DNA from 2 places in the Microbacterium sp. R1 genome. Region 2 is predicted to be linked to the other one. Evidence: riboswitches for the same ligand, from Rfam matches in the RefSeq annotation. Region 2 holds a riboswitch; the other holds the start of a gene.
The links. A riboswitch is a leader RNA that binds a small molecule or an ion and turns the genes downstream of it on or off. The one in region 2 is predicted to bind thiamine pyrophosphate.

Region 1 (7,060 bases), on a different contig from region 2:
ATCACGCTGCCTCTCATGGGCGTGATCTTCGGCATCATCGGACCGCGGTCGCAGAAGGCCTTCGGCACGCAGTGGCGCAAGGTCGGGCGGCTCAACGCCCGTGTCGAGGAGGCGTTCTCTGGCCACGCGCTGGTGAAGGTCTTCGGTCGCGAGAAGGACGCACTGGACAAGTTCCAGGACGAGAACGAAGAGCTGTTCCAGGCGAGCTTCAAGGCGCAGTTCCTCTCCGGCATCATCATGCCGGCGATGATGTTCGTCGGGAACCTCAGCTACGTGGGCATCGCGGTGCTCGGTGGTCTGATGGTCGCCAACGGTCAGCTCCGCCTCGGTGACGTGCAGGCGTTCATCCAGTACTCGCAGCAGTTCACGCAGCCGCTGTCCGAGCTGGGCGGAATGGCCGCTGTCGTGCAGTCCGGCACCGCCTCCGCCGAGCGTGTGTTCGAACTGCTCGACGCCGAGGAGCAGGAGGCCGACGACGCCGATGCTCCCGAGCTCGTGGAGGGCAAGGGCGTCATCGAGTTCGAGAACGTCGCGTTCTCGTACACGCCGGATCGTCCGCTCATCCGTGATCTGTCGTTCCGGGTGGAGCCGGGTCAGACCGTCGCGATCGTCGGTCCGACCGGTGCGGGCAAGACGACGCTGGTCAACCTGATCATGCGCTTCTACGAGCTCAGCGGTGGACGGATCATGCTCGACGGGCAGGACATCGCCGAGGTGACCCGCGACGAGCTGCGATCGCGCACCGGCATGGTGCTCCAGGACCCGTGGCTGTTCGCCGGCAGCATCCGCGAGAACATCCGCTACGGTCGCTCGACCGCGACCGATGAAGAGGTCCTCGCCGCAGCCAGGGCCACCTACGTCGACCGCTTCGTGCACGCCCTCCCCGAGGGATATGACACGGTGCTCGACGAGGATGCAGCGAACGTGTCGGCCGGTGAGCGTCAGCTCATCACCATCGCGCGGGCGTTCGTCGCACAGCCGTCGATCCTCATCCTCGATGAGGCCACGTCGGCGGTCGACACCCGCACCGAACTGCTGCTGCAGCACGCGATGGCCGCGCTCCGAGAGGGGCGCACGTCGTTCGTGATCGCGCACCGGCTGTCGACCATCCGCGATGCCGACCTCATCCTGGTGATGGAGCACGGCGACATCGTGGAGAAGGGTACGCACGACGAGCTCATCGCCGCGCAGGGCGCCTATTGGCGTCTGTACCAGTCGCAGTTCGAGCAGGCCGCGACCGACATCGACGCCGAAGACGCTCTCACGGGAACGACGCCGGTCGTCGTCACCGGCGAAGCGGGCGACACCGATGCTGCGGGCGCGGAGGCTGCAGCCGCTGTGGCCGGCGCGTCCGTCGGCGCACAGGTGCCGGCAGTCGAGACGGCCGCGGCGCAGGCCCTGCTGGAAGACGGCGCTGACGGCTCCGATCACCGCTCCTGACCTACGGCATCAACGCACGACGCCCCACCGCCGCTCACGCGGGGTGGGGCGTCGTCGTAGGCGATCGCCGGGGAGTGCGTCAGGGCTGGTCGGCTCTGATCCCGAGCAGCTCGAGCGGGTGGGTCAGACGCCACCAGGGACTCGGCCCCTCGACATCCGCGGCCAGCACCAGCGGAGTCGTCGTGGTGTTGACCGGTCCTGCCGTGGTCAGCGTGCCCACCGTGTCACCCTGTTCGCGTTCTTCGCCGAGGTCGAAGGCGGTCGCGGCGGTCGCGGTCGCGCTGTTCCAGAGCACCACATCGGCGTCGGATTCGGTGATGACGTCGACCTGCTCGCCCCACGGAGTCGTGACGCTGCCGACCACGGTGTCCTTCGCGACGGCCGGCGCCTGCGCTTCCAGTGCGGATTCCGCCTCGGCGAACAGGGAACGCGTGAGAGCGAGTCGCTCGTCGTCCCCGGCTTGATTCAGCGCCGCGGCGAACAGGTGCACCGTGGTGTCACCGATCACGAGGTCCTTCGCGGTGAGAAGGTTCCAGCCGACCAGGGTGCCGGTCTTGATGCCGACGACACCGGGATCGTCGAGCATGCCGTTCGTGTTCACGACGGTGCCCGCACCCGGGAGGTCGACGGACTTGGTGCCGACGATCTCGGCGAAGACCGGGTTCTGCATCGCACGCTCGCCGAGCGCCACCAGGGCCTCGGGCGTGGCCACGTTGCGCTCGTCGAAGCCGGAGGGGGTCACCACGGTGATTCCGGTCAGGCCACGTTCGCGCAACCACACCTCTGCAGCCCTCGCGAACTCGCGCTCGGAGCCCCAGATCTCGGTCGCGAGCCGATCGATGTAGTTGTTCGCGGAACCCATGAGCGTCCCCTGCAACAGCTGGTACTCCGTGAGGACTCCGCCGATGGGCACGTCGAGGGCGGACTGGTCACTGCGCCGGTAGTCCCAGTACTTCACGCTGTCGGCGCGGGTGAACGAGAACTCGGGTCCTTGCTCCCCGACAGCGAGCGGCATGCGGTCGAGCACCATCAGACTGCTGACGACCTTGGTGATGCTCGCGATGCTCACGGCGTCGGGCACCGAAGCCGCCGTCGTCATGCCCGCGATGCCGACGGCACCCGCACCCTCGGTCGGCCAGGTCACGGCGGCGGCAGCGGCGGGAGTCGTCGCGAACTCGACCGACTGCACCGTCGGCGGCACCTCGTGGAGGGGCCAGAGCAGTGTGGTGCCGGCGTAGACGGCGACGAGACCGGCGAGCGTGGCCAGCGGGACCAGGACACCCGGGCGGGCGATGGCGGGGCGAAGACGCGCACCGCGCAGCAGACCGCTCGATCGCTCGGCCTCCGAGGTGTCGTCGAGAGTGGCCGTGGCGGTGTGCTCGGCGACGGTCGCGGCGTCCACCCAGGTGAGAGCGGTGGCCGTCGTGGTGTCGTCGGCCCACTGGGGCGCGGCTGTCTCCGACGCGGTGAGTTCGCCGGAAGGATCCGGGACCGTGCGGTCGCGAGGGATGAACGGCGGCTTCGTCAGCGCGGGGGTGGCCGGTTCCGGGGCGCTCACGGCCTCCGGTGGAACGACGGGCTCCGGGTCTACGACCGTGTCCGGGGCACCCACTCGAGTCGACGTCTGCTCGGCCGTCAGCACCGATCCGCCTGTCGCGGTGTCGGCGGTGTCGGCGGGGGCAGGGCCGTCGTCGCCGACGACGCCCGTCGCCTCGTCGGCGGGATCTGATGCGGTCACTCGTTTACGGTACCCAATCCCGCGCGTGTTCCGCGGCGCCGGGCCCTGTCGCCACGGGGGTGTCGCCGACGGTAGGATCGTCAGCACAACCACGGGAGTCCGGCGAGCCGGGCTGAGAGGGAGCGAATCGCGCTTCGACCGTCGAACCTGATCTGGGTCATGCCAGCGCAGGGAGGAGTTCAGATGAGTACGCCCACGTCCGCATCCACGCAGCAGGCATCCGCCGCCGCACAGGATCCGCACCGCACATCGATCTGGCGCTGGCGCGTCGTCGACATCGTCGTTGCCGCCGTCCTCGGCGTCGCGATCGGCCTCGTGTTCTGGGGATGGAACACGATCGGCTACGCCTGGTTCGGTGCGGCCGATGCTCTGACGCCGGGACTGGGCGGTATCGCCGTCGGCATCTGGCTGCTGGGCGGCGTCGTCGGCGGCCTCGTCATCCGCAAGCCCGGTGCGGCGCTGGTCGTCGAGCTCGTCGCAGCGATCGTGTCGATGCTGATCGGCAACGTGTGGGGCGTCTCGACCGTACTGTCCGGCATCGTGCAGGGACTCGGCGCGGAGATCATCTTCGCCCTCTTCTTCTACCGGCGCTTCGGAATCGCGGTCGCAGCGCTCGCCGGTGTCGGTGCAGCGGTGGCTGCCTGGGTGTTCGAGCTGTTCTACGGCAGCTCGCCCAACATCCTGAAGTCCGTCGAGTTCAACACGATCTACCTGGTCAGCGTTGTCGTCTCCGGGGCGATCCTGGCGGGTGTCGTCGGTTGGCTGCTGGTGCGCGCGTTGGCGGTCACCGGTGCACTGAACCGCTTCGCCGTCGGGCGAGAGCACGTGCGCGAGGTCTGACCGTGACCATCGCCGCCCCGGCCCGCGTGCAGGCCGCGGGCTGGGGCTGGCGGTACGCCGGTCGGAAGCTCCCCGCCGTCGCGGACGTCTCGTTCACGATCGAACCGGGTGAGCGGGTGCTGCTGCTCGGCGCCTCCGGTGCCGGGAAGTCGACGCTGCTCGCGGGCCTGGCCGGGGTCCTCGGCGGCGACGACGAAGGGGTGCGAACCGGGTCGCTGCATATCGACGGTGCCGCCCCCGAATCCCGGCACGGTCAGGTGGGCCTCGTCCTGCAGGACCCCGATGCGGGGATCGTGCTGTCGAAGGTCGGCGACGACGTGGCGTTCGGGTGCGAGAACCTCGGTGTGCCCGCATCCGAGATCCCCGGTCGCGTCGCGGAGGCGCTGGATGCCGTCGGGCTCGATGTGCCGCTGCAACGCCCCACGAAGGCCCTGTCGGGCGGACAGAAGCAGCGACTGGTGCTCGCCGGTGTGCTCGCGATGCGCCCAGGGCTGCTGCTGCTCGACGAGCCGACGGCGAACCTCGATCCCGAGGGTGTGCGCGAGGTGCGGGCGAGCGTCGAACATGCCGTCGCCTCCACCGGTGCGACGCTGATCGTCGTCGAGCACCGCACACCGATCTGGGTCGATCTGATGACGCGGGTGATCGTGCTCGCGGCCGACGGCGGACTGCTCGCTGACGGGGAACCGGCCCAGGTGTTCGCGGCATACGGCGATGTGCTGGCGGACGCCGGGGTGTGGGTGCCCGACCGGGGGATCGACCTGCCCGTGCTGGAGCAGGTGTCGGCACCGGACGCGCTCACCGCGTCCGACCTGACGATCGGACGGGAGCATGGAGCGCCGGTGCAGCGCGGGCTCGACCTGCGCGTGCCGCGGGGGAACGCGACGGTGATCACCGGGCCGAACGGCGCCGGCAAGTCGACGCTCGCCCTCACGCTCGCCGGGCTCATCCCGGAGCAGGCGGGAGAGGTGCGGTCGGCACCGGAGCTGGCGGGGCGCAAGGGCACGCGCCCCATCCGCTGGACCTCGCGCGAGCTGCTCACCCGCATCGGGATGGTGTTCCAGGAGCCGGAGCACCAGTTCCTGGCCCAGACCCTTCGCGATGAGCTCGCGGTCGGACCGCGGGCACTCGGCTGGGATCAGGCGAAGACGGATGCGGTCGTTGACGGTCTTCTCGAACGCCTGGGCCTCGCCCCGCTCGCCCTCGCCAACCCGTTCACGCTCTCCGGAGGGCAGAAGCGGCGGCTGTCGGTCGCCACCGTGCTGGCCGGGGCGCCGGAGGTCATCGTGCTCGACGAGCCGACGTTCGGACAGGATCGCCGCGGGTGGATCTCGCTCGTCGCCCTGCTGCAGGAGGAGATCGCGCGTGGCCGGTCGATCATCGCGGTCACGCACGACGACGCGGTGATCCGACACCTGGGCGGTCATCGCATCGAGTTGGGGTCGTCGTCGTGACGGCGACCGAGACCGTGCGCCCGGTCTGGCTCGACGGTGTGAACCCGGTGACGAAGCTGCTGCTCGCCCTGCTGCTGTCCGTGCCGCTGTTCGCCTCCATCGACATCACGAGCGCGCTGGCAGCGATCGTCCTGCAGCTGCTCTGCCTGCCGTTGACGGGGCTGCGTCTGTCGACGGTGCTGAAGCGCCTGCTGCCGATCGCGATCTTCGCCCCCATCGCCGGTGTGAGCATGCTGCTGTATGCGGAACCGGCAGGGCGCATCTACTGGACGTTCGGCTTCGCGACGATCAGCGACGACTCCATCACGCTCGCGATCGCGGTGAGTCTGCGAGTGATCGCGCTCGGACTCCCCACGATCCTGCTGTTCGGCGGCACCGACCCGACCGAGCTCGCCGACGCGTTGGCGCAGGTGGCCAAGCTCCCGAGCCGCTTCGTGCTCGGCATCCTCGCGGGAACGCGCATGCTGGGGCTCTTCCTCGATGACTGGCGCACCATGAGCCTGGCCCGTCGCGCGCGCGGTGTGGGCGACCGGGGTGTGCTGCGACGGTTCTTCTCGATGGCGTTCGTGCTGCTCGTGTTCGCGGTGCGGCGCGGCTCGAAGCTGGCGCTCGCGATGGAGGCCAGGGGCTTCGGCTCCGGCATTCCGCGCACCTGGTCGCGTCCCTCCCGGTTGCACCCGCGTGATGCGGTGGCGGTGATCGGCGGAATAGCGATCATGGCACTTGCGCTCGCCGCCGCCGTGCTCGTCGGGACGTTCCGTTTCGTCTGGAGCTAGCTCCGGTCGAGCTGGAAGTAGTGCTCACGGTGCAGTGCGCACCGCTCGTTGAACAGCGCCGAACACCGTGGACATGCCGTCGCCGCGAAGTACTCGGCGATCGTGAGCTCATGCCCGCACGCACCGCAGAGGATCGCCCGTCTGTCGCGCTCATGGGCCGCCCATTGCTGCGCCGCATGCTTCACGGTCTCCTCGTGGCAGCGGTGGCACGGGTAGTACTCGCCGCAGCAGGCGAAGCGGATCGCGATGATGTCGGTCGGGCCCCGATAGTGCACGCACCGGGTCATGTCGTCGACGACCGGACCGAGCACACGCGGCCGATCGTCGGGCACGATACTCACGTCTCGTTCCAGAGTCGACGGTAGTACTCGAGGCGCTCGTGATCGGGGTCGACGCCGTAGGCCTCGATCAGTGTGTCCTCCCAGCCTTCGCCGAAGTTCCACATCGTGCTCATCGAGGCTACGGCGATGTCGGCCCAGCGGTCGGCGACACCGAGAGCGGCGAGATCCACGAAGGCGGCCGGCCGGCCTTCCGCGTCGAGAAGCGTGTTCGGCATGCAGGCATCGCCGTGGCACACCACCAACCGGTCGATCGACGGCTCCTGGAGCAGATCCTCTGGCACGACCGTGCCGCGATCGGCGGCGTTGGCGATCCGCCACTGCGTGCTCCACTCCCAGGGGCACTCGGCCACCGGCAGGGCATCGTGCAGCATCCGCAGGCCGACCCCGACCGCTCGCACCGCGGTCTCCGGCTGGTCGGCCCAGCGGGGGTCGACGGCGCTGCGGGCATCGATCGCGACCGTGACGAGCCAC
Region 2 (7,060 bases):
GCTGTGCCCCGGCCGGGTGTATCGCACCGACGAGTTCGACGCCACGCACCTGCCGGTGTTCACGCAGTTCGAGGGACTCGTGATCGACAAGGGCATCACGATGGCGCACCTCAAGGGCACGCTCGACCACTTCGCGAAGCTGCTCTTCGGCCCCGAGGCCAAGACGCGCTTCCGCACCAACTACTTCCCCTTCACCGAGCCGTCCGCCGAACTCGATCTGTGGCACCCCACCTTCAAGGGCGGTGCGCGCTGGATCGAGTGGGGCGGCTGCGGCATGGTCAACCCGAACGTGCTGCGCGCGGCAGGGATCGACCCGGAGGAATACAGCGGCTTCGCGTTCGGCATGGGCATCGAGCGGGGCCTGATGTTCCGCAGCGACGTCCAGGACATGCGCGACATGGCCGAGGGCGATGTCCGATTCAGCGAGCAGTACGGGATGGTGGTGTGATGCGCGTCCCGCTTTCGTGGTTGCGTGAGTACGTCGATCTGGCAGCGGACGCCACGCCCGAGGATGTCCTCGCGGCCCTGGTGACCGTCGGCTTCGAAGAGGAGGACGTGCACCGCTTCGACATCACGGGCCCCGTGGTGGTCGGCCAGGTCGTCTCGCTCGAGCCGGAGCCCCAGTCCAACGGCAAGACCATCAACTGGTGCCAGGTCGACGTCGGCGAGGCGAACGGCGGCATCCGTGGCATCGTCTGCGGCGCGCACAACTTCGTCGTCGGGGACAAGGTCGTCGTGACCCTGCCCGGTGCGGTGCTGCCCGGTCCGTTCCCGATCGCCGCCCGCAAGACCTACGGTCATGTGTCGGACGGCATGATCGCCTCTGCGCGCGAGCTGGGACTCGGTGACGAGCACAACGGCATCGTCGTGCTGTCCGACCTCGGCATCGATGCGCCCGTCGGCACCGACGCGATCGCCCTGCTCGGCCTCGACGACGTCGCGGTGGAGATCAACGTCACGCCCGACCGCGGTTACGCCTTCTCCCTGCGCGGGGTGGCTCGTGAGTACGCGCACGCGACCGGAGCGACCTTCCGCGACCCGGCGGAGCGTGACTTCGCCGAACTCCAGCCGGGCACCGGACACACGACCGTGGTCGACGACGTCGCACCTGTGCGTGGGAACGTCGGCGCCAGCGAGTTCGTGACCCGCGTCGTCCGCGACGTCGATCCCTCACGTCCGACTCCTCCGTGGATGGTGGCGCGGCTCAGCCTCGCCGGCATGCGGTCGCTGGGCGTGCTCATCGACATCACAAACTACGTGATGCTCGAGCTCGGACAGCCGCTGCATGGCTACGACCTCGACAAGCTCACCGGGGGGATCACGGTTCGCCGCGCACACGAGGGCGAGAGGATGACCACCCTCGACGGCGTCGAGCGCGCGCTGCACACCGAAGACCTGCTCATCACAGACGAGTCGGGTCCGATCGGCCTGGCCGGCGTCATGGGCGGCGGCACGACGGAGATGAGCGACTCCACCCGGAACGTGATGATCGAGGCGGCGAGCTTCGACCCGACCACGATCGCCCGTTCGGCTCGTCGTCACAAGCTGCCCAGCGAGGCGTCCAAGCGTTTCGAGCGCGGCGTCGACCCGCTGATCCCCTTCGTCGCGGCCCGGCGCGCGGCCGACCTCATGGTCGAGTTCGCCGGGGGCACGCTCACGGAGGAGGGCGGCGCGCTGTTCGCCGAGGTCTTCGTCGCGGAGATCGAGCTGCCCGCCGGCTTCGTGCAGGGGCTCATCGGCGTCGACTACACCGATGAAGAGATCACCGGTGCGCTGACGACGATCGGCGCGGAGGTCAGCCCTTCGACCGGCTCAGGGACCCAGGGCGGGTGGACGGTCATCCCGCCGACCTGGCGCCCCGACCTCACCGACAAGTGGACGCTCGCCGAGGAAGTCGCCCGCATCCACGGGCTCGACCGCATCCCCTCGGTGCTGCCGACGCCTCCCTCCGGGCGCGGCCTCACCGCGCACCAGCAGGGCCGCCGCCGCGTGGCCGATGCTCTGGCTGCTGCGGGGCTGGTCGAGACGCCGTCGTTCCCGTTCACCACGGAGGCGCAGAACGATCTGCACGGCTCCGCGTCGGGCGAGCACCTGCCGAGCATCCGTCTGGCGAATCCGCTCGACGGGCAGGCGCCGTACCTGCGCCGGTCGCTGATCCCCGGTCTGCTGCAGACCGCGCACCGCAACATCTCCCGCGGGCTCACCGACCTCGCGATCTTCGAGACCGGGGTGGTCTTCCTGCCCGAGCCGGGTGTGCAGTACGGCACCGATGAGGTGCCGCCGCTGGGGGAGCGTCCGTCCGACGAGACGCTCGCGGAGCTGAACGCCTCGATCCCGCCACAGCACCGGTTCGTCTCCGGACTCCTCACCGGCCATGTCGCACCGCGCCAGCCCGGTCGCCCCGCCGAGGCCGCCGGCCTCGTGGAGGCTCTGGACGCGGTCCGTGTGATCGTGGCAGCCGCCGGGGTCGACATCGACGTGCTCCAGGCCGAACGCGCCGCCCTCCACCCGGGGCGCACCGGGTCGCTCCTGGTGGCAGGCGAAGAGGTCGGATACGTCGGCGAGCTGCACCCCGCTGTCGCCGAGGGGGCCGATCTTCCCGGGCGCGCGACCGTGTTCGAGCTCGACCTCGACCGCATCCTGTCGCTTGCCGGCGGACGGGTCGTCGCGGCTTCGCTGTCGACGTTCCCCGCCGCTACGCAGGACGTGTCGCTCCTGGTTCCGGCCGGGGTCCCCGCCGCGGATGTGCAGGCCGCCCTCGCCGAAGGTGCGGGCACGCTGCTGGAGTCGGTGCGCCTCGTCGACGACTACCGCGGAGAGGGCGTTCCGGAGGGTTCCAAGAGCCTGACCTTCGCGCTGAGGTTCCGGGCGGATGACCGCACCCTCACCGCGGCGGAGGCCACGGAGGCCAAGCTCGCCGGAGTCGAGGTCGCTGCGCAGCGCTTCGGAGCGACGCTGCGCGACTGAGGATCGATCCGCGGTGTGAGGCGGACCGTGTCGTCGCTCGGACGATCCGGGCCGTCGCCGGAGTACCGTGGCGGGATGAGAATCCTCCCCCAGGGCACTCCGGCCGCCGTCCCCGACGGGGCGCGACCGCTCGGCGAGGGGCCGTTCCTCGAGCCCGGCGCGCAGATCGACTGGCATTATCGGAAACCGGGGTGGCAGCCGGGAGAGCCGTCCAGGATCTCGCCGATGCGCGTGGTCCGTGATGATGAGCGCGGTCTCGTGGCCTGGCTCGCTCCGGGGACCCTCCAGGAGGCGCCGGGATCCAGCGACGGTCAGCGCGTGCGGGAAGTGCCTCTCGCCCGGCGCTGGCTCGAGCCGCGGACGCGCATCGTGGAGCGCTGGCGGGGCAACGGGGTGCTGTGCATCGCCCCTGCGGGGATGCCGTGGTCGATCTGGCTGTTCTGGAGCGACACCACCGGGCCGGACTGGGCGTTCTCCGGGTGGTACGTGAATCTCGAGAACGCGCATCTGCGGACAGACCGGGACACCTTCTCGTCCGACCATATCCTCGACGTCGAGATCGATCCGGCGGGCGGCATCCACCTCAAGGACGAGGATGAGCTCGTCGCCGCGATCGCCCAGGGACGGCTCAGCTCCGAGCAGGCCGCGCAGATCGAGCGGCACGCGGACGCGGCCATCGCGTCGTTCGAGGCCGACGACTGGCCGTTCGACTCCGCGTGGACCCGCTGGCGGCCCGACCCCGCCTGGACGGTTCCGGTGCTGGCAGGCCTTGACCGGTTGGGTGCAGGCACACCATGACGGATGTTCTGATCCTGGGCGGCACCGGGTGGCTCTCCGGGCGCATCGCCGGTCACTGGCGCGACCACGGAGCCACGGTCACCTGCCTCGCTCGAGGCACACGGCCCGCGCCGGAGGGAACGGTCCTGGTGCGTGGCGATCGCGAGGAGGCTTCGACCTACGCCGACCTCGCACGACGGGAGTGGGACCACGTCGTCGACATCTCCTCCCAGGCGGCGCATGTCGATCGGGCAGTCGAGATGCTGGGCGATCGAGCGGCACGATGGACGTACGTGTCATCCGTGTCGGTGTACTCCGATGACGAGACGGTCGGTGCGGACGAATCGGCTCCACGACACCCGGCGGCGGTTCTCGGCGACGAGTACGAGTACGCGGCGCAGAAGGTCGCCGCCGAGGACTCCGTCGCCCGATTGGGGGAGCGGGCACTCGTGGTGCGTCCCGGCCTGATCGTGGGCGACGGAGACCCGAGCGACCGCTTCGGCTACTGGAGTGCCGCGTTCGCTCGTGCCGACGCTGACGCCGTGCTGCTGCCCCCGCTGGACGGGCGGAGCGCTCAGTTGATCGACGTCGACGATCTGGCGGAGTACATCGTCACCGCGCGAGGCAGCGGACCGTCAACGCCGTCGGCGACGAGAGGCCTCTCGCGGATGTGCTGCGGATGGTCCGCGCTGCATCCGGGCACACCGGGGCGACCGTCGTCGCGGACGAGGAGTGGCTCATCGCGCGTGACGTGGACCACTGGGCCGGCCCGCACTCCCTGCCGCTGTGGCTCCCGCCCGAGATGACGGGATTCATGACCCGCTCGAACGCGGCATTCCATGAGACCGGTGGGATGCTCCGTCCGCTCGTCGACACGATCGAGCGCGTGCTCGCCGACGAACGGGAGCGCGGACTCGACCGCGAACGACGTGCCGGGCTCACGCGGGCGCAGGAGCGGGCGCTGCTGGCCGATCGATAGACTGCGGACAGTGACACGGGGTGCCGCGATCCGCGGCTGAGAACAGACCCGTCGAACCTGATCTAGTTCGTACTAGCGAAGGGATGTCGCGATGAGCGATCTTCTGCGTCCTGATTCCACACACGATCTCGCCGAAAAGGCTGCGGTGCTGCTGGGGGTGTTGCGTGAGGCGCCACCGCTGACGCACTGCATCACCAATGCCGTGGTCACCGGCTTCACCGCCAACGTGCTGCTGGCGCTCGGGGCTGCTCCCGCCATGGTCGACATCGTCGGGGAGGTCGGCATGTTCGCCGGTGTCGCCTCGGGGATGCTGGTCAACCTGGGGACGCCCACCCCGGAGCAGCGCGCGGCGACTCTGGAAGCCGTCACCGGTGCGAGGGCAGCCGGTACGCCCTGGGTGCTCGACCCCGTCGCGGTCGGTGCGCTCCCGGTGCGCACCGCACTCGCGCGTCAACTCGTCGAGCAGCGTCCGACCGCGATCCGCGGCAACGCCTCGGAGGTGCTGGCTCTCGCGGGGCTCAGCGCCGGTGGGCGAGGTGTGGATTCCACCGACAGCACCGAGTCCGCGGCCGAGGCCGCATCGGCGCTGGCTCGGACGACACGCGGTGTGGTGGCCGTGTCCGGCCCGATCGATCTGCTCACCGACGGCGAACGCGTGCTGCGGTTGTCCAACGGGCACGAGCTGCTCACGATGGTCACGGGCGGCGGTTGTGCTCTGGGCGCGGTGATGGCGGCCTTCCTCGGCGCTGCGCGGGCGACAGGGCACGACGCGCTCACGGCGGTCGCGTCGGCGAGCCTCGTGTACACGATCGCGGCGGAGCAGGCAGCGGAGCGGTCCACCGGGCCGGGGAGCTTCGCCGTCGCGCTGCTGGATGCCCTCGCCGCGGTGGATTCCGCTGACATCAGGGTCCGTGCCCGCGCCGAAGGCGGTGCCCTGTGAACGCCGACCTCTCGCTCTACCTCGTCACGGATGCGGAGCTGTGCGGAGACCGGGGCGTCGTCGAGACCGTCCGGCACGCGGTGGAAGGCGGGGTGCGCATCGTGCAGCTGCGCGACAAGGACGCGACCGACGAGGAGACGGTCGAACAGCTGGTCGCGCTGTCGCAGGCGATCGACGGTCGGGCGCTGCTCGTGGTGAACGATCGGCTGGGCGCGGCCGTGGCTGCTCGTGAGCGTGGAGCCAGGGTCGATGGCGTGCACCTCGGTCAGGGCGACGCCTCGGTGCTGCGCGCCCGTGAGGCACTCGGACCCGATGCGTTGATCGGCCTCACCGCCAACACTGCCGCGCACCTCGACGTGCTGCGGGCCCTCCCGGCCGGGACGGTCGACTACCTCGGGGTCGGCGTCATCCGTCCCACCCTCACGAAGCCGGATCACCCCGTGCCGCTGGGCGTGGAGGGATTTCGCGACTTCGCCAGGCGCAGCGCACTCCCGTGCGTGGCGATCGGCGGTGTCCACATCGACGACACCGAGGCCCTTCGCGATGCCGGTGCGGCGGGGGTGGCCGTGGTCTCGGCGCTGTGTGCCGCCGACGATCCGGCCGCCGTAGCGACGCGGTTCCTGCGGCGCTGGCGCTCCGGGGGTGTACCGCGAGTGCTCAGCATCGCCGGGAGCGACCCGTCCGGAGGTGCGGGCATCCAGGCGGACCTCAAGTCCATCGCCGCGAACGGCGGGTACGGGATGGCTGTGCTCACGGCGCTGACCGCGCAGAACACGCAGGGCGTGCGCGCTGTGCACGTGCCGCCGGTCGACTTCCTCCGCGCGCAGCTCGATGCCGTGTCGGACGACATCGTGATCGACGCCGTGAAGATCGGGATGCTCGCCGACGCCGAGGTCATCCGCGCAGTGGGGGCGTGGCTCGACCGCGTGCGCCCGCCTGTCGTGGTGCTCGATCCCGTCATGGTCGCGACCTCCGGCGACCGGCTGCTGGATCCGGAGGCGGAGCGAGCACTGCACGGACTCCTCGCGCGGGCGACTCTGGTCACTCCGAATCTCGCCGAACTCGCGGTGCTCGCCGGTCGGGAGATCGCCGACTGGGAGGATGCCATCTCCGCGGCGCACGAGCTGTCCGCCCGGATCGATGCGGCCGTCCTGGTCAAGGGCGGCCATCTCGTCGGGGATGAGGCCCCCGATGCGTTGGTCGACGCGGCGCGCGGTCTGCGCAGAGACTTTCCAGGACGACGGATCACGACCGGAAACACCCATGGCACCGGCTGCTCGCTGTCGTCCGCGCTCGCGACCCTGCTCGCGCGGGGGCGCGACGCAGAAGCGGCCGTCGGCGCCGCGCGCATCTGGCTTCGCGAAGCCCTGCGGGCGGGGGACGCGTTGCGCGTCGGC

Region 1: linked by a shared signal. The riboswitch ahead of ILP86_RS01895 (ECF transporter S component) and the one ahead of thiM (hydroxyethylthiazole kinase) in region 2 are both predicted to bind thiamine pyrophosphate.

What each region holds. Positions count from the first base shown of each region.
Region 1 covers NZ_JADDUD010000001.1:398,645-405,704, forward strand. Annotated here, with positions in the region: gene ILP86_RS01885 (ABC transporter ATP-binding protein) at 1-1,440, shown strand, start outside; gene ILP86_RS19865 (D-alanyl-D-alanine carboxypeptidase family protein) at 1,520-3,178, opposite strand; TPP riboswitch at 3,260-3,369, shown strand; gene ILP86_RS01895 (ECF transporter S component) at 3,362-4,018, shown strand; gene ILP86_RS01900 (ABC transporter ATP-binding protein) at 4,021-5,472, shown strand; gene ILP86_RS01905 (energy-coupling factor transporter transmembrane protein EcfT) at 5,469-6,248, shown strand; gene ILP86_RS01910 (CHY zinc finger protein) at 6,245-6,589, opposite strand; gene ILP86_RS01915 (aminoglycoside 3'-phosphotransferase) at 6,586-7,060, opposite strand, start outside.
Region 2 covers NZ_JADDUD010000005.1:15,167-22,226, reverse strand. Annotated here, with positions in the region: gene pheS (phenylalanine--tRNA ligase subunit alpha) at 1-448, shown strand, start outside; gene pheT (phenylalanine--tRNA ligase subunit beta) at 448-2,967, shown strand; gene ILP86_RS16945 (DUF402 domain-containing protein) at 3,043-3,765, shown strand; gene ILP86_RS16940 (NAD-dependent epimerase/dehydratase family protein) at 3,762-4,550, shown strand; gene ILP86_RS19950 (hypothetical protein) at 4,559-4,723, shown strand; TPP riboswitch at 4,730-4,824, shown strand; gene thiM (hydroxyethylthiazole kinase) at 4,815-5,663, shown strand; gene ILP86_RS16930 (bifunctional hydroxymethylpyrimidine kinase/phosphomethylpyrimidine kinase) at 5,660-7,060, shown strand, end outside.